One region of the Mammaliicoccus sp. D-M19 genome, then DNA from elsewhere that is predicted to be linked to it. Evidence: predicted binding sites of a transcription regulator. Region 1 holds the regulator's gene; the other holds the start of a gene.
The links. Region 1 encodes LexA, which represses DNA repair genes until DNA is damaged. Its sites were predicted from a motif close to CGAACATATGTTCG; they were not measured.
Positions count from the first base shown of each region.

Region 2: recA (recombinase RecA) is a predicted target of LexA. The motif match lies at 9,964-9,977, and genes of this name have one in related genera.

Region 1 is NZ_JAJNHW010000005.1:113,211-124,937, reverse strand. It holds gene guaC (GMP reductase) at 1-904, shown strand, start outside; gene LQ675_RS10970 (CAP domain-containing protein) at 923-1,939, shown strand; gene lexA (transcriptional repressor LexA) at 2,245-2,865, opposite strand; gene sosA (DNA damage-induced cell division inhibitor SosA) at 3,010-3,219, shown strand; gene LQ675_RS10955 (DUF896 domain-containing protein) at 3,297-3,533, shown strand; gene tkt (transketolase) at 3,619-5,607, shown strand; gene LQ675_RS10945 (YneF family protein) at 5,734-5,964, shown strand; gene LQ675_RS10940 (cytochrome c biogenesis CcdA family protein) at 6,150-6,836, shown strand; gene LQ675_RS10935 (CcdC family protein) at 6,875-7,345, shown strand; gene LQ675_RS10930 (DUF2621 family protein) at 7,366-7,872, opposite strand; gene sbcD (exonuclease subunit SbcD) at 7,948-9,075, shown strand; gene sbcC (exonuclease subunit SbcC) at 9,077-11,727, shown strand, end outside.
Region 2 is NZ_JAJNHW010000001.1:46,397-58,123, reverse strand. It holds gene rnjB (ribonuclease J2) at 1-245, shown strand, start outside; gene LQ675_RS00270 (DNA translocase FtsK) at 455-2,746, shown strand; gene LQ675_RS00265 (GntR family transcriptional regulator) at 2,756-3,469, shown strand; gene yfmF (EF-P 5-aminopentanol modification-associated protein YfmF) at 3,547-4,821, shown strand; gene yfmH (EF-P 5-aminopentanol modification-associated protein YfmH) at 4,814-6,103, shown strand; gene ymfI (elongation factor P 5-aminopentanone reductase) at 6,096-6,800, shown strand; gene LQ675_RS00245 (YmfK family protein) at 6,817-7,632, shown strand; gene LQ675_RS00240 (helix-turn-helix domain-containing protein) at 7,653-8,048, shown strand; gene pgsA (CDP-diacylglycerol--glycerol-3-phosphate 3-phosphatidyltransferase) at 8,113-8,694, shown strand; gene LQ675_RS00230 (CinA family nicotinamide mononucleotide deamidase-related protein) at 8,752-9,900, shown strand; gene recA (recombinase RecA) at 10,111-11,124, shown strand; gene rny (ribonuclease Y) at 11,342-11,727, shown strand, end outside.

The sequences.
Region 1 (11,727 bases):
TGTAAAATTTGGTCCAAAGACATTTAAATTACCAGTAGTACCTGCCAATATGCAAACAGTCATGAATGAAGAACTAGCTGAATGGTTTGCTAGTAATGATTATTTTTATATCATGCATCGCTTTGATGAAGAAGGACGTATTCCATTTATCAAAAAAATGCAAAGCCAAAACTTATTCGCTTCAATTTCTGTAGGTGTTAAAGACAATGAATATACTTTTATAGAACAACTTTCTAATGAAGGGCTTGTTCCTGAATATATAACAATAGATATTGCACATGGTCATTCTGAGCAAGTTATTAGAATGATTAAACATATTAAACAACATATTCCTGAATCATTTGTAATTGCAGGTAATGTTGGTACACCTGAGGGTGTTCGTGAACTTGAAAATGCGGGTGCTGACGCAACAAAAGTTGGTATCGGACCAGGTAGAGTATGTATTACAAAAATTAAAACTGGATTTGGTACTGGTGGATGGCAATTAGCTGCAATTAACGCTTGTAGTAAAGCTGCTAGAAAACCAATGATTGCTGATGGTGGTATTAGAACTAACGGTGACATTGCTAAATCTATTAGATTTGGTGCAAGTATGGTAATGGTTGGTTCATTATTTGCTGCACATGAAGAATCTCCAGGTGAAACAGTTGAATTAGAAGGTAAACTATATAAAGAGTATTTCGGTAGTGCATCTGAATTTCAAAAAGGTGAGCGTAAAAATGTAGAGGGTAAAAAGATGTTTGTAGAACATAAAGGCTCTCTAAAAGATACGTTAATTGAAATCGAACAAGATTTACAAAGTTCTATTTCATATGCAGGTGGAAAAGATCTACATTCTATTACAAAAGTAGACTATGTAATTGTTCGTAATTCAATATTTAATGGTGACAGTGATCGCGGCTAAAACAAGTGAGGTGACGACTTGAGAAAAGTATTCTTTTTATTTATGTTGCTATTATGCTTAACACTTATCAAGCCAGTCCCAGAATCAAATTTGTCTAGACAAATTGGGCAAAAAGTATTGAATGTTCAACAAGGATTACAACACGAAGAATCAGCTAAAAAGGTTGAACTGAAGACACCAGATGACCAAGAATTTGCGATTAATAATATTCAAATCAATCAAACAAAAAGCGAAGTAGAAAAGAAACTTGGTAAACCTAAGCGTATAACGGTTAATGAATATAACGAGAAATGGCATGTGTATCATAACGACTATCATGAATTTGTGATGGTAAGTTATGGTCATGACAAAGTAACTGGTTTATATACAAACCAAGACCTTATAACTTCTAAAAAAGGTATCACAAGTAAAATGAACAAAGATAAAGTTCGTTCTATACTTGGTGAGCCTGAAAAAGCAATAGAAAAAGAAAAAGTGAAACTCATACAAAATGATGAAGATTATGATGTTTTCAAATTTGATAACATCTATACAACCGTGTTTTATGATAAACATGAAAATAATCAAATTAAAGGTCTCATGCAGATTGCATCATCAACTGAAGATAAGCGAACGAATCAGTATCATGCAGCATCTGATGAATACAAAAAAGCTTTAGAATTACAAAACTTTGATCTTGTAAATGCCGAAAGAGTACAGTTTGGATTACCGACATTAACTTATAATGAACGTATTAGCGAAACTGCAAGAAAGCATAGTCAAGACATGGTGAATAATGATTATTTTGATCATAATAACAAACAAGGTATGTCTCCATTTGATAGATTAGATCGAGATGGTTTTAAATATGTAACAGCTGGGGAAAACTTGGCTTATGGTCAAATCAGTAGTATATATGCACATCATGGTCTCATGAATTCACTTGGACATAGAAAAAACATTTTAAATAAAGATTATAAAGAATTAGGTGTAGGTGTTGATATTGGCGAAGAATTACAGCCATATTGGACGGAGAACTACATCACGCAACAATAGAAAAGAGATAAGTGGTATTATCTTATCAACGTTGATATAATTAAATCGAGAAAAGTCAATATTTCATATTTCCTTAAATGTTTAACACATGTTGTTTCTAGTAATTTTGATTGGTGAAATAACATATAAAGGGGTAGTTTTACATGGAAAATAAAGAAATAAAACGAAAAGATTTAGATGTCTTAGAACGTATTAAAGAATTATTAAATAAAAAAGATGTATCATAAATATATGACAAGTAAAGAAAGAACTCGATAAAGGGAATATGAAAAAAGGAGATGCAAGCGCATCTCCTTTTTGTTATGTTACATTTCTCTAAACAATCCAACAACTTTACCCAATACTGTAACGTTATCTAAATAAATAGGTTCCATTGTATTGTTCTCTGGTTGAAGTCTATATCGCGTTTCCTCTTTGTAAAAACGTTTAACTGTAGCTTCATCATCTTCTGTCATTGCAACTATGATATCACCATTCTCAGCGATTGATTGACTACGTACGATTACTTTATCGCCGTCTAGTATACCAGCTTCAATCATACTATCGCCGACAACATCTAATATAAAGATATTGCTATTATGTGTTGATGTGAAATGTGCAGGTAATGGGAAGTATTCCTCTACATTCTCTACAGCCGTAATAGGTATACCTGCTGTAACTTTACCGATAACTGGAACGTGAATGGTGTTCTCTTGGTTAACGTTCTCTCCGACTGTTTCTGTGATTTCTATTGCTCGTGGTTTAGTTGGGTCACGTTTAATGTAGCCCTTTTCTTCTAGTCTTGATAAATGACCATGTACAGTAGAGCTTGACGCTAAGCCGACTGCTAAACCAATTTCACGTACGCTAGGCGGATAGCCTTTCGTTTGTACTATATGTTTGATGAATTGATATATTTCAGATTGACGTTTAGTTAATTCTTTCATAGTCGCACGCTCCCAATTAATTATTTAAATTTATTATAGCACATACGTTTCCTTTGAACAAACATTTGTTCGTATTTTTATTGACTACGAACAGTTGTTCTGTTATTATAATAATACAAACAAACGTTCTAGGAGGAATTGAGTATGACAATTACAATTAAGAAGACAATATTAGTGTATATAGCAGTATTCTTCATGACTTTATTAATTGGATATTTATATTTAGCTCAGTCTAATGATCTTTATAATACAGAACAAACGTACGAAATGACCGATCATCAAATTAAACAACAAAGCGATAAACAACATAACCATATATCTGATTCCAATACATTAGTAGGGTCAATAGATTGAATTTAAACACGAGTAAATCCATTTGGATTTACTCGTGTTTTTTGGTATCTTTTATGTATAAAGAAAGTGGGGATATTATGCTAGATAAAGCAAAAATAGAAAGAATTAATGAATTAGCGAACAAAAAGAAATCTGAAGGTTTAACAGATAGTGAAGCTAAAGAACAAACAAAATTACGCGCTGAGTATTTACAAGCTTTCCGCGGTAATTTTAAAAATACAATCGAGAATACTAAAATCATTGATCCAGAAGGTAATGATGTAACTCCTGATAAAGTAAAAGAAATTCAAAAAAATAATAATATAAGAAAGTAAGTATAAATTAAGTAATAATAATTAATTTTTGAAAAAATTTCATGTATAATGAAAAGGGATTACAAGAATAAAGGAGACTACATTTATGTTTAACGAAAAAGATCAACTTGCAGTAGATTCAATCCGTGCTTTAAGTATAGATGCTATTGAAGCAGCTAACTCAGGACATCCTGGTTTACCAATGGGTGCTGCGCCTATGGCATATGCATTATGGACTAAGCATTTAAATTTCAATCCACAATCTAAGAACTATTTTAATAGAGACCGTTTTGTTTTATCTGCTGGTCATGGTTCTGCATTACTATATAGTTTATTACACGTTTCAGGTAGTTTAGAACTTGAAGAAGTGAAAAACTTCAGACAATGGGACTCTAAAACTCCTGGACATCCAGAATTTAGACATACTGATGGTGTAGAAGTTACAACAGGACCTTTAGGACAAGGTTTTGCAATGAGTGTTGGTATGGCGATGGCTGAAAAACACTTAGCAGGTAAATTTAATAAAGATAAATACGATGTAGTAGATCATTACACATATGTTTTAGCAAGTGATGGTGACTTAATGGAAGGTATTTCTCATGAAGCAGCTTCATTAGCAGGTCACTTAAAACTTGATAAATTAATCACATTATATGATTCTAATGATATTTCATTAGACGGTGAATTAAATAAAGCATTCTCTGAAAATGTTAAAGAAAGATTCACTTCATATGGTTGGAGCTATATCTTAGTTGAAGATGGTAATGACTTAGAAGCTATTGATAAAGCGATTACTGAAGCAAAAACATTAGAAGGCCCAACATTAATCGAAGTTAAAACAGTTATCGGTTATGGTGCGCCTAATAAAGCAGGTACTAATGGCGTGCATGGTGCTCCATTAGGAGAAGAAGAACGTGAATTAGCATTAAAAGCATACGGTTTAGATCCTTCTAAACGCTTTAATGTACCTCAAGAAGTATATGATATCTTCAGTGAAACAATGCTTAAACGTGCAAACGAAGACGAAGCAGCATGGGAAAAATTAGTCGAAGCTTATACAAATGATTATCCAGAATTAGGACAAGCATTTAAACAAGCCATTTCTAATGAATTACCTGTTGATTATGATAAAGAATTACCAGTTTATGAAGCTGGAAATAGCAGTGCCACTCGTGCGGATTCAGGTGAAGTGATTCAAGCATTAAGTAAATCAGTACCTGCATTCTTTGGTGGTTCAGCTGACTTAGCCTCTTCAAATAAATCAAATGTTAAAGATGAAGCTGACTTTAGTAGTGAAACACCTGAAGGACGCAATGTTTGGTTTGGTGTTCGTGAATTTGGTATGGCTGCTGCAGTTAATGGTATGGCAGTACACGGTGGTGTTAAACCATATGGTGCAACATTCTTCGTATTCAGTGACTACTTGAAACCAGCTGTAAGACTTTCAGCAATTATGGGTGTACCTTCAACATTTGTATTCACACATGATTCAATTGCTGTTGGTGAAGATGGCCCAACACATGAACCAGTTGAACAATTAGCTGGATTAAGAGCAATTCCTAACTTAAACGTTATTCGCCCTGCAGATGGTAACGAAACAAGAGTAGCATGGAAAGTAGCTTTAGAATCTGAAACGACACCAACAGCTTTAGTGTTAACAAGACAAAACTTAACAGCTTTAGATGTTGAAGAATCAGTGTTAGAAGAAGGTGTTCGTAAAGGCGGATATGTTGTATATCGTTCAGAAATCGAACCTGAATACTTACTACTAGCATCTGGTTCAGAAGTTTCATTAGCTGTAGATGCAGCTAAAGATATCGAAGCACAAGGTAAAGGTGTACAAGTTGTATCATTACCTAACTGGCATGCATTTGATCAACAAGATGCTGAATATAAAGCATCAGTATTACCAGCATCAATCACTAAACGTGTAGCAATCGAAATGGCGTCTTCTCTAGGTTGGCATAAATATATTGGCATTGAAGGAAAAGTCATTACAATTGATACATTCGGTGCAAGTGCGCCTGGCGACTTAGTAGTTGAAAAATACGGATTTACAAAAGAAAATGTATTAAACCAAGTATTAAGCTTCTAAAGAATCTTAAAAAGCCTCATCCAAGAAACTTGGCTGAGGCTTTTTCATTTTAAACATTAAGTTTCATCTTGATAAAATGTAATGAATTTAGTAAACTTTTATAGGATACAGAAAGTGGGTGAAATAATGGCAACGTGGTTAGCAATATTATTAATCGTCGTGGCATTAATCGGTGGGCTTGCACTTGGATTCTTCCTTGCACGTAAATATATGATGGATTACTTGAAAAAGAATCCACCAATTAACGAAGAAATGTTACGTATGATGATGATGCAAATGGGTCAAAAACCATCTCAAAAGAAAATTAATCAAATGATGACAATGATGAATAAGAATATGGATCAAAAAATTAAATAATCTTATATTAATCATAAGTAAAAATAAAACGTATAACCGTGATATTTTTAAACGAGTCTCAGACGTACACAACAGTCTAAGGCTCGTTTCTTATTTTGTTTAAGTTTTCACTTATTGTTCAAATAAAGGTGTTTTAACTTAATTGTTATTTGATAAAATAGAATATGAGTGAGAGGGGGATCATTGTGGAAATCACAGTATTTGTAGCTTTTGGTGCAGGCATATTAAGTTTCGTATCTCCTTGCGTATTACCCATTTATCCAGCGTTTATTTCTTATATAACAGGCATGAGTTATGACGACATCAAAACTAAAGGACTTAGTCGTAATGCAATTTTACATACGATTATCTTTTTGCTTGGTTTTAGTGTTATATATATGATACTAGGAATGGGTATAGGATATATTTCTGGTATGCTGATTAATTACCAAACGTTAATCAGGCAATTAGGTGCCATTATTATTATTGTATTTGGTCTCATTATATTAGGTGTATTTCAACCACAATTTCTAATGAAAGACCGTAAAATAAATTTCAAGACGAAACCCACAGGTTATATAGGTACTTTTCTTATAGGTATGGCATTTGCTGCAGGATGGACACCTTGCAATGGTCCAATTATTGCAGCGATTGGTACGTTAGCTGCTACTAATTCATCACAAGCATTACTTTATATGTTGTTATATGTATTAGGATTCAGCATTCCATTTTTCATACTGACATTCTTTATAACTAAATTACAAATTATTAAAAAGTACAATGTTGCTATCATGAAGTTTGGTGGTATAATTATGATAATTATGGGAATATTACTGTTCTTTGATTTATTAACGGAGATTACGATATTCTTCCAATCATTAGGTTTAAATTAAATATTATTGATATTTCGTACTTATAAGGGGTTTTAGATATGTATTTCCTTTTTTCATTTGTAATAGCAGCTTTAATGGGATTGGCAGTTATTGTTGTTAGAATGAAAGCACAAAATTATCCAACGAATGCTAAAAAGATCGTATTACCGCCATTTTTTATGGCTACAGGTGCATTGATGTATGTTGTACCGTACTTTAGATTAAATGGCAGTGAAATTATAGAAGCAATTTTAGTTGGTTTGTTCTTTTCTCTATTTCTTATCTTTACTTCTAACTTTGAAGTTAAAGGATCAGAAATTTATATGAAACGTTCTAAATTATTTCCGGTTATTTTAATATCGTTATTAATCATTAGATCAGTCGGTAAATTTTTCTTAAGTGATTCAATCGATCCAGGTCAATTAGCAGGTATGTTTTTCTTACTCGCATTTAGTATGATTGTACCTTGGAGAATAGCCATGTATGTAAAATATAAAAAATTAAAAGACCGTATGCCAATTGTAAATTAAAAAAACAACGCACATCTCAATTATTGAGTGTGCGTTGTTTTTGCATTTGAAATTTCTTCTCTATGATCAAAGATAGAAAATTTATTCTTCTCATCATCAGCTAATTCGAACAATTTTAAATATGGTGTATAATCTATATTAAGTTCGGTTAGCTTTTTCTTCATGAATTTGTGATCTCTTTTTGGTGTTGCTACGATATATCCTCTCATGATATGGTCAAGTTCGATTGTTGTGGCATGTTCTTCTAAAGCAATTTTAGAGACACGTCCACCTATCTTTTCTTTCGCAACATCCCTAAATAATTCTGGAACAGGTGAAACGAGTTCGTTTAATAAACTACGTGCTTCATCATTCCATAATGGTAAAGCTTTATTAATGTAGTAGTCTTGCCAATCAAGTTCACTCATACCATTATCTTTAGGCATACGTTTTAAGAATTTACGAAACATAAAGAATCCACCGATTGCAAGTAACGAAATAAATACGATGCACCATAAAATAATAAAAAATATAAATGCGTTACTCAATGAAATCACTCCTTAGATTTAGTATAAATGAAGCGTTTCAACCTGTCTAATAAATATTATAAAAGGAGCTTTAAAATGAAAATTTTACATACTGCTGATTGGCACATTGGTAAAACCATCAATGGTCAATCATTAATAGAAGATCAAAAGTTTATACTTTCAAAATTATTCGATGCAATTAAAGAACATCAACCAGATATTGTTGTCATTAGCGGTGATTTATACGACTTACACTATCCCAATAAAGAGTCGATGGTTATTCTTGAAGATGCGCTTTCAACAATCAACTTAGAACTTAACACGCCAGTAATAGCTATAAGTGGAAATCATGATGGTAAAGAACGTTTAAACTATGGAGAGAGATGGTTCGAAAAAACAGGCTTAAAAATTATTACGGGATATGATCAGTTACTTGAACCTATTAAAGTGAATGATGTCAATATATACGTAATGCCTTACTTTACACCTGCTGATATTAGACATGTGTTTGAAGTAAAAGATATTCATACACATCAGGAAGCGACTGAATTTATTGTTCATAAAATGAAAGAAGTTATAAAAGAAGATGAAACGAATATTTTAATAGGTCATTTATTCGTTGCTGGTGGTGAATCGACAGACTCTGAAAGACCATTATCTATCGGAACAATAGAGACAGTCAGTGCCGATACATTTGAAATATTCGATGCTGTATTATTAGGTCATTTACATCACCCGTTTGCGATAAAGTCCGATTACATATTTTATTCTGGAACACCAATGCAATATTCATTTTCAGAGGCAAATCAATCTAAAGGATATAGACTATTTGATTTTGGTCATAAATCATTTAAAGAGTCATTTATTCCAATAGAACCTAGAAGAGCATTTCAAGTGATACAAGCAAGTTATGAAGATGTCATACATGAAAAATTAGACATTAAACATCGTGAAGACTATTTTCACTTTAAATTGTCTGATATGGACCATGTGACAGATCCACTTATGAAGATAAGAAGTATATATCCTAATACACTTCAAATATCTAGGAGAGATTATGAAGTTGCAAATGATGAAATAGATGTGGATGTTCATACTTTGACGGATTTAGAAATTATTGAATCATTTTATGATCATGTAACGGGTGAACCGTTAGAAGGCATAAAAAAAGAAAAAATCATCGCATTGTTAGAAAATGATTTAAATAAGGGGGCACGAGAATAAGATGAGACCTTTATTATTAAAGATGCAATATTTTGGACCATTTATAAATGAGGAAGTTGATTTTACACATTTATCTAAATCACAATTATTTTTAATCTGTGGAAAAACGGGGTCAGGAAAGACGATGATCTTTGATGCGATGGTTTATGCTTTGTTTGGTAAGACATCGACAGAATCGCGTGAAGAAGTTGATTTGCGAAGCCATTTTGCTGATCCTAAGTTACCTACAAAAGTAGAATTTGAATTTGAAATTAAAAACGAGCAATATAGCGTCGTAAGAACTGTGAAATACATTAAAGAAGGTAATAAAAACCCAACGAATGCAACTGTTGAAGTATATAAAAAAATAAATGATAAGTGGTCATTAGAAACGAAAAGTATTAATACAAGCAATGATTATTTAAAAGCGTTATTACATATGAATGTTAAGCAGTTTAGACAAATATTGATTCTTCCTCAAGGTGAATTCAAACAGTTTCTCGTTTCGAACAGCACAGATAAAAGAAGTATATTAAGAACACTATTCGATAGTAATCGTTTTGAGTCGTTACAAGAACAATTAGAACTAGAAATGAAGAAAGAAATCGCATTAATCGAAAGTCACTATCAAAAAATTACACAATATTTAAATGACATGCATGATTTTGATGACGAAGCGTTACAAGAACATAAACAAGTTGAAGGCTATCGTTATGAAGTGATTCAAGATGCATTAACGTCATATGAAGCGGTAGGACAAGAAAAGTTAAAAGAACTAACAGATTTGAAAGCTAAACAGCAGCAACAAGTTAGTGAAATTGAAAATGTCTTTGAACAGGAGAAAGCATTAAAAGGAAACTTTGAAACGTTACAAGTTAAAGAAGCAGAATTAAATCAGTTGAAAAGTGAAGAGAAAGAAATCAATGATTTAAAGAAACAAGTTAAATACTTAAAAAGTGTACAGTCTTTAACATATCAATATCATCAACTTAAAGATAAAGAAACTAACCATACAAACGAATTAAAAAATGATGAAGTACTTCAAAAACAAATAAGTGATAATGCACAACAATTAGAATCAATTGTACAACAAATAAATGCTCTGCATAAAGAACATAAACAAATCGAAGAATATAGAGCATTTGTTCAAAATACTAAACATATAAAAGTAAATATAGATAAATATATAGAAGCAGAACAAAACCTGGTAAAACATAAGGAGAAACAAAAAGCACTAAATAATGCAATTGAAGAAGACAAGAAGGAAACAGAGCAATTAAATAGTAAACTTGGACACATTACTTATGACGAACAAGATGAGCAAAATCAATTAAAAGAACAAGAAACAATGAAGTTAACATTACAAGGTCTAGAAACAACACAAAAACTGTATGCAGATAAACAAGTGTTGGAAGAGAAAGTACAAGTATACAATCATAAACTAGTAGAATATGAAAATGAAAAAACGTCACTCGAACAACGTATTGATGCCGAAAAGACGTTTGATATATTGAATGTGGAAGATGAAATATTGAAACTTCAAAAGCATGTTCATAAAGGTGAAGATTGTCCTATATGTGGATCAATCATAGAAACAATCAATGGAGATGTTGATTTTGAAAGCTTAAAACAAGAAAAAGCGAAACAATTAGAAGTTGAACAGCAGTTACAAGAAGTAAATCAACACATTACGACTTATAAAGAAAGAATTAATTTGACGAATGAACAATTAAACAAGTTAAGTAATGTATATGATGTACAAGAAGATATAGCATCATTAAACGAAAGTGTTGAACAAATTGTAAGTAAATTAAAAACTTATCAAGAGAATCGTCAGCATATTCAACGTCTACAAAAAGAAATAAATGCTGTAGATAAACAGATAACAGAACACACATTACAATTAAATGATTTAAACCATAAAATATCTACATATGAAAATGATTTAGCGTACTTTAATAAAGAGACGGGGTATACTGAAGTATCATCATTTGTTGAACGAGTTAATACGTTAGAACAAACATTATCTAAGTTTGATCAAAGTATGAAAAAATTAAATGAACAACAAGAACAATATCAAAATGATAAGCAAACATTACAAATGCAACATGTTACGGTTAAAGAACGTTTATCTATGATTGAAGAACAAATTAAATCTACAAAAGACTATTTAAGTGCTGAAATGAACAAACATGACATTTCTTCATATGCTCAGTTAGATGAGTTGTTATTACAAGTAGAGGATATTGATCGATTAGAAGAAAGTGTTCAGCAATATGACAAAAAGTATATAGAAGTTGAAGCGGTCGTTAAAGAACTTAGCAAAAAAGTAAGAGATCAAGAAATGCCTGATATCACTAATACGGAAGAACAATTAGTAAGTGCTAAAGATTCTCTAAACAATTTAACGAAACAATTGAATCAACTGCAATTAAAGGTTGAACAAAATGACCAAAAATCTAAAGCGATTCTTAACGTGATAGATAAGATTAATCAAGACCTTAAAGAACAAGAAGAAATGATTGATTTATCGAGAATTTTGAATGGGAAGAATAGCCAGAAATTATCATTGGAGAATTATGTGCTGATTTATTATTTAAATCATATATTAGATAATGCAAATAGACATTTTCTTAAAATGACGAATAATCGCTATCAACTCGTGCGTAGAAA
Region 2 (11,727 bases), on a different contig from region 1:
CTAAAAATAGAAAAATCGTTGGTGGACCTGAAATTCAATCACGTGGATTCGTTTATGTTAGAGAAAGTGAAGAGTTATTAAACGACGCTTCAGAAAAAGTCCGTGAAATTGTTGAAGAAGGTTTACTTCAAAAGAAAATTGAATGGTCTGAAATGAAACAAAATATGCGTGATAAACTCGGTAAGTATCTATATGAACAAACGAAACGTCGCCCGATGATTATTCCAATTATTTCAGAAATCTAATGAATTGTTTTATGGATGATTTTTAACAGTCAAGAGATGAGATTAAATTCTATATCAATACAATGGGTTTTTCCATCTCGGCAAAGATGAACAAATAATGTGTCATACACGCTATTTGTTCATTAACTGCCTACATACTATATGAGGCTGAGACATCTATTTATGTCCCAGCCTCTTTTTGCATTATAGATAAGGAGGCTATTTCAAAAATGGTACAAAAGAAGAAGCCAGCAACACGTAAAAGAAAAACAACACGTGGCAAGAAAAAGCAAAAAGATAATACATTAAAATATGTCATACAGATGATTGTGTTGTTTTTACTCGTGTTAGGTATTTTTCAATTAGGATTTATAGGTTTAATGATTGATAGCTTCTTTCATTTCTTATTTGGATTCTCAAAATATTTCACCTATATACTGATAGCGATTATTTCACTATTAATAACAGTGAACGGCAAATTAAAATTCACAAGAAGAGTAAACGGATTGCTCGTCTTTCAAGTAGCATTGCTATTCATTATGCAGTTAGTATTATATTTCAAAGATCCATCGTTTAATACGTTTAAGACAACCTTGAGTGAAACATATTCAAGTTTAGAACGAAATGCATTTTACTTTAACGGTGGTGGTTATATTGGTTATTATGCATTTAATGTCATAAGCAAGCTTATTTCCGTCTTTGGATATAGTTTATTAACGATACTCGTTTTACTATCTAGTGTTATTTTAATCATGAAGAAAAGACATCGTGATATTACTAAATCAGCATTTGATATGGCGCAAAGTAAAACTAAATCAAAAATGACAAATCTTGAACAAAAAAGAGAAGAAAAAGCGAAAGCTAAACAACTAGAAAAAGAAAAGCGTCAAAAAGAGCAGCCTAAAGACGTTTCACATTTAGAAGAAGTTGAACCAGTTCAAGAAATTTCTAAAATTGACAAACAACAAACTAATGAAGAAATTCCAATCTTTGAATCGCAAGAAAAGTTAGCATCCAAAAGAACACAACAACCTAAACAACCCGTTCAACAAGATCATGATAATCATGAATCTGAAATGAATGAATCAACTATAGATGAGACTGAGAATTTAAATTATAAATTACCACCGATTACAATTTTAAATGATCCACCTAAATCTCAATCAGTGTCTAAAAAGACAGTTCAAGAAAAAGGAAAACTACTTGAAGCTACATTAAGAAACTTTAATGTCGATGCGAAAGTGACTCAAATTAGGATTGGACCAGCTGTTACTCAATACGAAGTACAGCCAGCTCAAGGTGTGAAAGTAAACAAAATCGTTAATTTAAGTAATGATATTGCACTGAATTTAGCAGCAAAAGATATTAGAATTGAAGCGCCTATTCCAGGTAAGTCGGCAGTTGGAATTGAAGTGCCTAATGAACATATTTCAATGGTAACGCTGAAAGAAGTACTGAATGAGGCAAAACCAACATCAAATAAACTTGAAGTTGCATTAGGAAGAGATATTTCAGGTGAACCAATTACAGCAGAATTAAACAAATTACCTCACTTACTCGTAGCAGGTGCTACAGGGAGTGGTAAATCTGTTTGTATTAATGGTATTATCACAAGTATATTAATGAATTCTAAACCACATGAAGTAAAATTAATGCTTATTGACCCTAAGATGGTTGAATTAAATGTGTATAACGGGATACCACATTTGTTAACACCTGTTGTTACAAATCCTCAAAAGGCAAATCAAGCATTACAAAAAATTGTATCCGAAATGGAAAAAAGATATGACTTGTTCCAACACGTTGGTGCAAGAAATATTGAAGGATATAATCAATTTATTGAACGTACAAATCAAGAAATGGAAGAAAAACAAGCGCAATTACCTTATATTGTCGTCATTGTTGATGAACTTGCTGACTTAATGATGGTTGCTGGTAAAGATGTTGAATCATCCATTATGAGAATCGCACAACTTGCACGTGCAGCAGGTATACACTTAATTATTGCGACACAAAGACCATCCGTTGATGTTATAACAGGTAGTATTAAAGCTAATATACCTTCTAGAATTGCGTTTGCAGTAAGCTCTGCAACTGATTCTAGAACAATTTTAGATAGTGGTGGTGCTGAAAAATTACTAGGTAGAGGTGATATGCTATTCTTATCTAGAGACTCTTCAAAACCAACAAGAATACAAGGTGCATTTCTTTCTGATGGTGAAGTTGAATCAGTTGTTCAACATGTTGTTGGAGAACAAACAGCGAACTATGTTAAAGAGATGGAACCTGACGAACCGACAGAGGCAAATGAAATGGAAAGTGAAGATGCTTTATACAAAGAAGCATATTTATTTGTTTTAGAAGAACAAAAAGCAAGTGCGAGTTTATTACAAAGAAGATTTAGAATAGGTTATAATAGGGCATCTAGGTTAATGGATGATTTGGAAAGTAATGGTGTTATTGGTCCTCAATCAGGTAGTAAACCTAGACAAGTATTGGTTGATATTTATCAAGACGAATAGGGGGATATTATGTCTACAAATGCAAGTACAAATTTCGTTAAAAATTGGATATTAGAAAAAATTCAAACAGCTGAACTTAAACCGGGAGATGCTATTCCGAATGAGTTTGAAATTAAAAAGTTGTTAAATATAAATTATGATGAAATCGAAAAAGCCATACATGAACTTGTCACGGAACAAATTTTATCTCAAAAAACAGGCGACGTAACAGTGGTGAAACCTACACAACCATATTATTATCCATTAGACGAATTAGTAAGTATTACAAAAATGATTGAAAAAAATGGTGAAGTTGCTGGAACAGAATTTATTAGTTTAGATGAAGAAGTTGCAACTTTAAAAGATATAGAAGTATTAAACTTAGAAAAAGATGCATCTATTTCGGTAATAGAAAGAGTACGTACAGCAAATGGTGAACCAGTCGTGTATTGTCTAGATAAAATTGCTACTGATTTATTTGCATGCAGTGACTATAGATCCAATTCATCTATTTTATCCGCAATTGAAAGTAAAGTAGAATTTAAAATTACACATGCTAATACATCTATAGAATCCATTAGTTATGAGCCGTATATTAGTGAAATATTGAACTCTGAGCCAGACGATGCAATGATGTTATTAACACAAGTTCATTATAACGAACATGGCACACCTGTACTTTATTCACTAAATTATTTTAAAAGCAGTCTTGTAAAGTTTCGAATTACAAGAAATAGGATATAATAAATATATTGAGAGAAACAAAGTAACAATTGTTGCTTTGTTTCTCTATATACATACATATAAGAGAGGTATCTATTATGATAACAACAGAACATATACAATTATCTTCAAATGACGTTTATGTGATACCAACTGAAAAATTTAAAATAACGACTATCGTTTTTAAATTTGTAGCACCTTTAAACAGTGAGACGATTACATCTAGGTCAATTTTAAGTAAATTAATTACACGTGTTACAAAACAATACCAAACTGATAAAGAAATGAATAATTTGCTTGCGGACTTATATGGTGCGCATTTATTTAGCTATGTCAATAAACAAGCTAATAATCATATCATGACAATTGGTATTGAAATCGTAAATGAAAAATATTTAAATAGTGAGCTTCCACTATTCGAACAAGCCGTTAAATTATTGCATGAAGTGATTTTTAATCCACTGATTGAAAATGGTAAATTTAACGAAAAATACACGAAGCAAGAAAAATCTTTATTACATAAAAAATTAACTGCAATTGAAGACAACAAATCTCAACGTGCATTTATTCAATTTATGAATCATATGTTTGAAGATGAGCCATATAAATATTTAGCATCTGGTCGACTAGAAGACATTGATAACGTAACACCTGAATCTTTAGTCAATACATACCATGATTTGTTACTCGAGAATGCGATATCTACATATATTATTGGAAATGTTGAATTAGATGAAGTTAAATCATTGTGTCATGAATATTTTAATTTTGATCATAATAGTCAATTAGAAATCGAAACGACATTATTAAAAGATATTAAAGAAGTAAAAGAAATAGTAGATTATACAAAGATTGATCAAGCAAAATTAAATATGGGATATAGATTCCCAATAACATTCCATTCTAAAGAATATTATTCGTTCTTAGTGTTAAATATGTTGCTAGGTGGAGATGCTTCTTCAATTTTATTTAGTGAAGTACGTGAAAAACAAAGTTTAGCCTATTCAATACATTCTCAAATCGATGCAAGAAATGGATTCTTATATATAGTTGGTGGCATCTCTAAAGATAAAGTACATGTCGCTAAAGAAACAATTTTAAATATTTTTAAAGATATTCAACAAGGTGAAATTGAAACAGAGAGACTGACGTTAGCGAAGAAAGTCTTAATTTCACACGCACGAGAAATGTTTGATAAACAACGACAAATGATTGACTTATTGCATACACATGCGAGATATCAATCCGTTTATAACTATGATGATTGGATTAAAGAAATTGAATCTATCACAATTGAAGATATTAAAAAGACCGCACAACTTGGACAATTAGATACAATATATATACTGACTGAAGGTGATAACAATGCGTAATCAATATTATAAACAGATTGATGAAACTGTATTCGAAGATACTTTAGAAAATGGTTTAAAAGTAGTTGTCATTCCAAAAGCAGGATTTTCAAAGACTTTTGTGACATACACAACACATTTCGGTTCTCTTGATCATACATTTAAGCCACATGGCAAAGATGATTTTGTGACTGTTCCGGACGGGGTAGCACATTTCTTAGAACATAAATTGTTCGAAAAAGAAGATGGCGATGTCTTTACAAGTTTTGCTGAAAATGATGCACAAGTTAATGCATTTACGACATTTGATAGAACAAGTTATTTATTTAGTGCGACTGGAAATGTGCACGATAATATTATTCGTTTATTAAAAATGATTGAAAGTCCGTATTTTACTGAGAAAACAGTAGAAAAAGAAAAAGGTATAATCGCTGAAGAAATTAAGATGTACCAAGAACAGCCTAATTATAAATTAATGTTCCAAACTTTAGGCGCACTCTATCATAATCATCCTGTACAAGTGGATATAGCAGGTTCTGTTGAAAGTATTTATGATATTACAGCTGAAGATTTATATTTATCATATGAAACCTTTTACCATCCAGCAAATATGGTGTTAATCATTGTTGGAGACGTCGATCCTGAAGAGACTATACAATTAGTTCGCGAACATGAAGACAAAAGAAATATGCACGAAATGCCACCAATTACGAGAAAAGTAATAGACGAACCGGCATCTGTCCATACACCGTATGTCGAAACGAAAATGGACATTGTTCAAGAAAAATCAATGTTGGCATATAAGTTCAAGCCTAATACTATTTCTGATAAAGTACGCGTAAAAAATGATATGGAAATGATGATTGCTTTAGATTTAATATTCGGTGAACAAACTGAATTTTATCAATCAAATTTAGAAAAAGAAGTGATTGATGATACGTTTGGTTATCAATTTGCTAACGAAATGACATATAGTTATTTAATTCTAGCTGTGACAACTGATTATCATAATGAATTTAAAGAATCGGTTAAAGCAGAACTTAAAAAATATATAGAAAATGGTTTTGTTTTAGAAGAGTTAGAGAGAGTGAGAAAACAAACTTTAGGCGAAATTGTATCAAGCTTAAATTCTCCAGAATATATTGCAAATCAATATACTAAATTCTATTTTGAAGGTGTAGAACTATTTGAACTTGTAAACATTTTAGAATCTATAACAGTAGAAAGTGTACAAGAAACATTGGCTTCATTAATAGACTTCGATCATGTTGTAGAAAGTCGTTTGGTGAAACAAAATGGCTAGAACATTTATTGTTGGTGGTAGTGGTGACATTGGATTATCAATTGTTGATGAATGTTTATCACTAGGGCATGAAGTGATACTGCATTATAATCGATCTAATATTAATGAACTCAAACAAAGATATGCCGGACAACCTGTTACTTTTCTACAATTCGATTTAACAAACAAAGATAATTTACAATTCTTAACATCAATCGGACATATTGATCAATTAATATATGCAGCTGGGCAATCGTCATTTGGTGCGATTCAAGATTTTACAGATGATGAAATTGATGTTCAATATAACTTGAATGTATATGCGCTCATAAAAATTGTTCAATTATTTGTTGATGATATTAGAAAGAGTGAAAATGGCAGAATAATCGTTATATCATCTATTTGGGGAGAGACTGGTGCAAGTTACGAAACAATCTATTCAACAATGAAAGCTGCTCAACTTGGTTTTGTTAAATCTTTAGCAAAAGAACTTGCTTTAACATCTATTACAGTAAATGCTATATGTCCAGGTGTCGTTCATGGTAAAATGACAGATGAACTTGATGAAATTACACAAACACAATTAAAAGATGAAATACCACAAGGTCGGTTTGTTCAAACTAAAGAAGTTGCGGCAACGGTGGGATATTTATTAAATCCGTTATCTCAAAGTGTGACCGGTCAAGTCCTACGTGTAAACGGAGGATGGTATATTTAATATTGGGGTGGATATTATGGAAGAGGTCATTAAAAAAGAATGGTACTTAGAATACGATATACAAGTAAATAGAGCAGGTTTATTAGGGGATATCTCTAGTTTGCTTGGTATTTTAGGTATTAATATCATTACGATAAATGGTGTCGATCAAGGTCGAAGAGGGTTACTCATTAAGACAGATGATATGAATAAAGTTAAACGCTTTGAAAATATTGTTAAAGAAATTGATGATATTACCATTAAAAAGTTACGTACACCAGGCTTAAGAGATCGATTAGCGGTAAGACACGGTAGATATATTAAACGAGATGTTGATGACAAAAAGACCTTTAGATTCGAAAGAAAAGATTTAGGTTTATTAGTTGATTTTATGGCAGAACTTTTTAAAGAGAACCGTCATAAACTGATTGGTGTGAGAGGTATGCCAAGAGTAGGTAAAACAGAATCTGTTGTTGCCGCTAGTGTGTGTGCCCATAAAAAATGGTTGTTTATTAGTTCGACGCTTATTAAGCAAACAGTAAGAAGCTCTTTATTAAAAGGTGAATATAGTGATGAAAATGTTTATATTATTGATGGTGCTGTAACATCTAAGCAAACTGATGAAAAGCATAAACAACTCGTTAGAGAAGTTATGAGTTTACCAACAATTAAAGTAGTAGAACATCCTGATCTATTTGTACAACGCTCTGAATATAGCCTTGAAGATTTTGATTATATTATTGAACTAAGAGAAACAGAAGACCAAGAAATTACATATGAGCAATTAAATAAAAATGATTTATTTACAAATGACAATATGGCATTTGGAGATGGATTTGGATTTTTTGAATAAATTGTTTGAGGTGAATATATTTGAAATATATTGGAGAAACGTTAAGAAGTAAAAGAGAACAATTAGGGATGACTTTAGTTGAACTTGAAGAAAAAACAAAGATACAAAGACCATTTTTAATGATGATTGAAAAGAATGAATTTGAAAATCTACCAAATCCCGATTATACAAGAGGTTTCATAACGAAATATGCTTCTGCAATCAATATGAGTGCACCAGAATTAATTGATAAACATCAAAGTGAGTTGCCTAAAACAGCACCTTCTGCTAAAGAAGCTTTTAGACAGCTTACGCAAGAAAAAAGAAGTCAAACTGAAATATCAGAGAATAAAATGGTAGCTAAACTCATAACACAAATGATTACATTCTTTGGTGTATGCTTAATCGGTTGGATATTATTAATAATTATCATTTAATTATATATAGTATTGATTTATAATAGTATTATTATGCAGTTGTAAGAAAAGAAGGAGAACGAATATGAATATTCCTAATCAATTAACAGTATTACGTGTTATTTTAATACCTGTATTTGTTTTATTTTTACTTGTAGATTTTAATATGGGTGACATGCATTTCTTATTTGGACAAGAAATGAGAATAGAACAATTTATAGCTGGTATTATATTTATTTTAGCTTCTGTTACAGATTGGTTTGATGGCTATTTAGCGAGAAAATGGGAACTTGTTACAAACATGGGGAAATTTTTAGACCCTCTAGCTGATAAATTATTAGTAGCGAGTGCATTAATTGCATTAGTAGAACTTGATAAAGTATCATCAGTTATTGCTATTATCATCATTGCTAGAGAATTTGCTGTAACAGGACTAAGATTAGTTCAAATTGAACAAGGCTTTGTAAGTGCAGCTGGTCAATTAGGTAAAATTAAAACGGCTGTAACGATGGTCGCAATTGTATTTATCCTATTACAAGAACCATTCTCTACTTTATGGCAAATTAATCTTGGGCAATGGCTCATGTATATTGCTACTTTCTTTACAATTCTATCTGGTATAGAGTATTTTTATCATGGTAGAGATGTATTTAAAGGATCAAAATAATAACAACATTTAACCTACAACATTTCGTTTGTAGGTTTTTCTGTAGGAGGCAAAAATATGAAAGTTAGTATTTTAAGCGTAGGTACTGAAATTTTATTAGGACAAATTGCTAACACAAATGCACAGTTTATATCAAAAGTACTCAATGAACTCGGTGCAAGTGTTATGAGACACGTTGCTGTAGGCGATAATCCTGGAAGGTTAGAACGTACTTTTAAAGAAGAATTAGCGCATCATGACGTTGTAATTTTAACAGGTGGTTTAGGACCAACGAAAGATGATTTAACAAAACAAACTGTTGGTAAAGTATTAGGTAAATCACTAGAAACAAATAAACAAGCTATGGATCAGATTGAACAATATTTCAAAAATGAAAACCGTACGATGACGCCTAATAATAGACAACAAGCACTTGTTATTGAAGGTAGTGAAGTACTGAAGAATGACTTTGGTATGGCACCAGGCATGTATTTAGAAGTGGATGATAAAAAAGTCGTATTATTACCTGGTCCCCCGAAAGAACTTCAACCAATGGTCAATCAATATCTTGTACCATTTTTCTTAAATGAAGAACGTGTCATCTTTTCTGAGTCATTGAAATTTATGGGTATTGGTGAATCTAGCTTGGAAACAGAGCTGATTGACTTAATAGATAATCAATCCAATCCTACAATTGCACCACTTGCTGGTCAACATGAAGTATCACTCCGCATTACGGCTAATGCGAATACTAAACAACAAGCGATAGATTTAATCCAGCCTGTTAAAACAGAAATATTAAATAGAATAGGCGAATTTTATTATGGTAGCGATGATTTAACAGTTGAAGATACTGTATTTAATGAATTAGATCAACCATTTGTTATATATGATGAAATTACAGATGGTGTATTAAATGCTCGACTTAAACTATCTAAAGATAGCGAACAATATTTAAAATCATATATTTTACAAAATTCATGGACAGATGAAATGTTGAATATTAGTCAAGATGAATCAGTTGAACAAATTGCTAACAAGTTAAAATCAACATTTAACGTAGAAAGTGTTATTGTTTTAAAACAAGATCATAAAGAATCAACAGTATATATTTCACATATGCAAAAAAACGAAAAATTTATTTCGTCATTAAGTCAATCATATGCTGGAAGACGTGATAGAATAAGCAATATAGCACTTATAAAGTTTTTGAACCTATTAAGATAACTTGCGATAATTTATAAAATCGGTACTTATGTTCGCTTAATTTTAAAAATGCGTACAAAAACACGAACAAATATTCGCTTTATACTTGCATTTTAGAACAAAAGCATTTATAGTAATAATAGCTAATTAAACAAGTAAATTCATTTTATATATATAGGAGGTTATCGCGTGAACGAACGTCAAAAAGCACTCGATACAGTAATTAAGAATATGGAAAAATCCTTTGGTAAAGGGGCAGTAATGAAGCTAGGGGATAATACAAGCAGAGAAGTATCAGCAGTTTCTAGTGGTTCAATCACACTTGATAAAGCATTAGGTGTTGGTGGTTACCCTAAAGGACGTATCATTGAAATATATGGTCCAGAAAGTTCTGGTAAAACAACAGTAGCTTTACACGCTATCGCTGAAGCGCAAAGACAAGGTGGCGTAGCTGCTTTTATTGATGCTGAGCACGCACTAGATCCTGTTTATGCTAAAAACTTAGGCGTAGATATTGATAACCTATATTTATCACAACCTGACCACGGTGAACAAGGTTTAGAGATTGCAGAAGCATTTGTTCGTAGTGGTGCAGTTGATATTGTTATTGTCGACTCAGTAGCTGCATTAACACCTAAAGCTGAAATTGAAGGTGAAATGGGAGATACACACGTTGGTTTACAAGCAAGATTAATGAGTCAAGCTTTACGTAAATTATCAGGTGCTATTTCTAAATCAAATACAACAGCTATCTTTATCAACCAAATTCGTGAAAAAGTTGGCGTTATGTTCGGTAATCCTGAAGTAACACCAGGTGGACGTGCGTTGAAGTTCTATAGTTCTGTTCGTTTAGAAGTACGTCGTGCTGAACAATTGAAACAAGGTCAAGAAGTAGTTGGTAACCGAACTAAAATTAAAGTTGTTAAAAACAAAGTTGCGCCTCCATTCAGAGTAGCTGAAGTTGATATTATGTACGGTGAAGGTATTTCACGTGAAGGTGAATTAATCGACTTAGCAGTTGAATTTGATATTGTAGATAAATCAGGTGCTTGGTATTCATATAACGGAGAACGTATGGGTCAAGGTAAAGAAAACGTTAAGACTTACTTAAAAGAAAATCCAGCTATTATTGAAGAAATTGATGGAATCTTAAGAGATCAATTAGGCTTTAACGGTAAGAAGAAAGAAGAAGCTAAAAAAGAAGATAAACCTAATGAACCTGAACAAGAAACTTTACTAGACTAAATAGTATTTTGTCATTAAATTAAACATTCTATAGATTACGTTTCATTGTGTAATCTATAGAATGTTTTTTTATAAAAATAGAATTAAAAATTAAAGTCCATGTCCTTGACACTTGTACAAATTTAAACGTACAATTGAGTTGTATGATTCCATAGTTTCATTTAATCATATTTTTGTATATATAAGACGTAGAACCTAGATAGAAGGAGGTGTTTATGTGGACTTATTAACCCTCTTACTCATTTTGCTAGGAGTTATTCTAGGTGTTGTTGTAGGATACTTTTTCGCACATAATAGCTTAACGAAAAAGCAAGATCAAGCTCGTCAGTCTGCTCACTATATTATAAGTGAAGCTAACAAAGAAGCTGAGAGTCTTAAGAAAGAAAAGTTGATTGAAGCAAAAGAAGAAAATCAACAAATTAGAGATCATCTTGATAGTGAAATTAGAGAGAGAAGAAGTGACCTACAAAAGCAAGAAGCAAGATTACTTCAAAAAGAAGAAAATTTAGAGCGCAAATCTGATCTTTTAGACAAAAAAGATGAAATTCTAGAAAACAAAGAAGCTAAAATTGAAGAGCGACAACAACAGGTAGATGCAAAAGA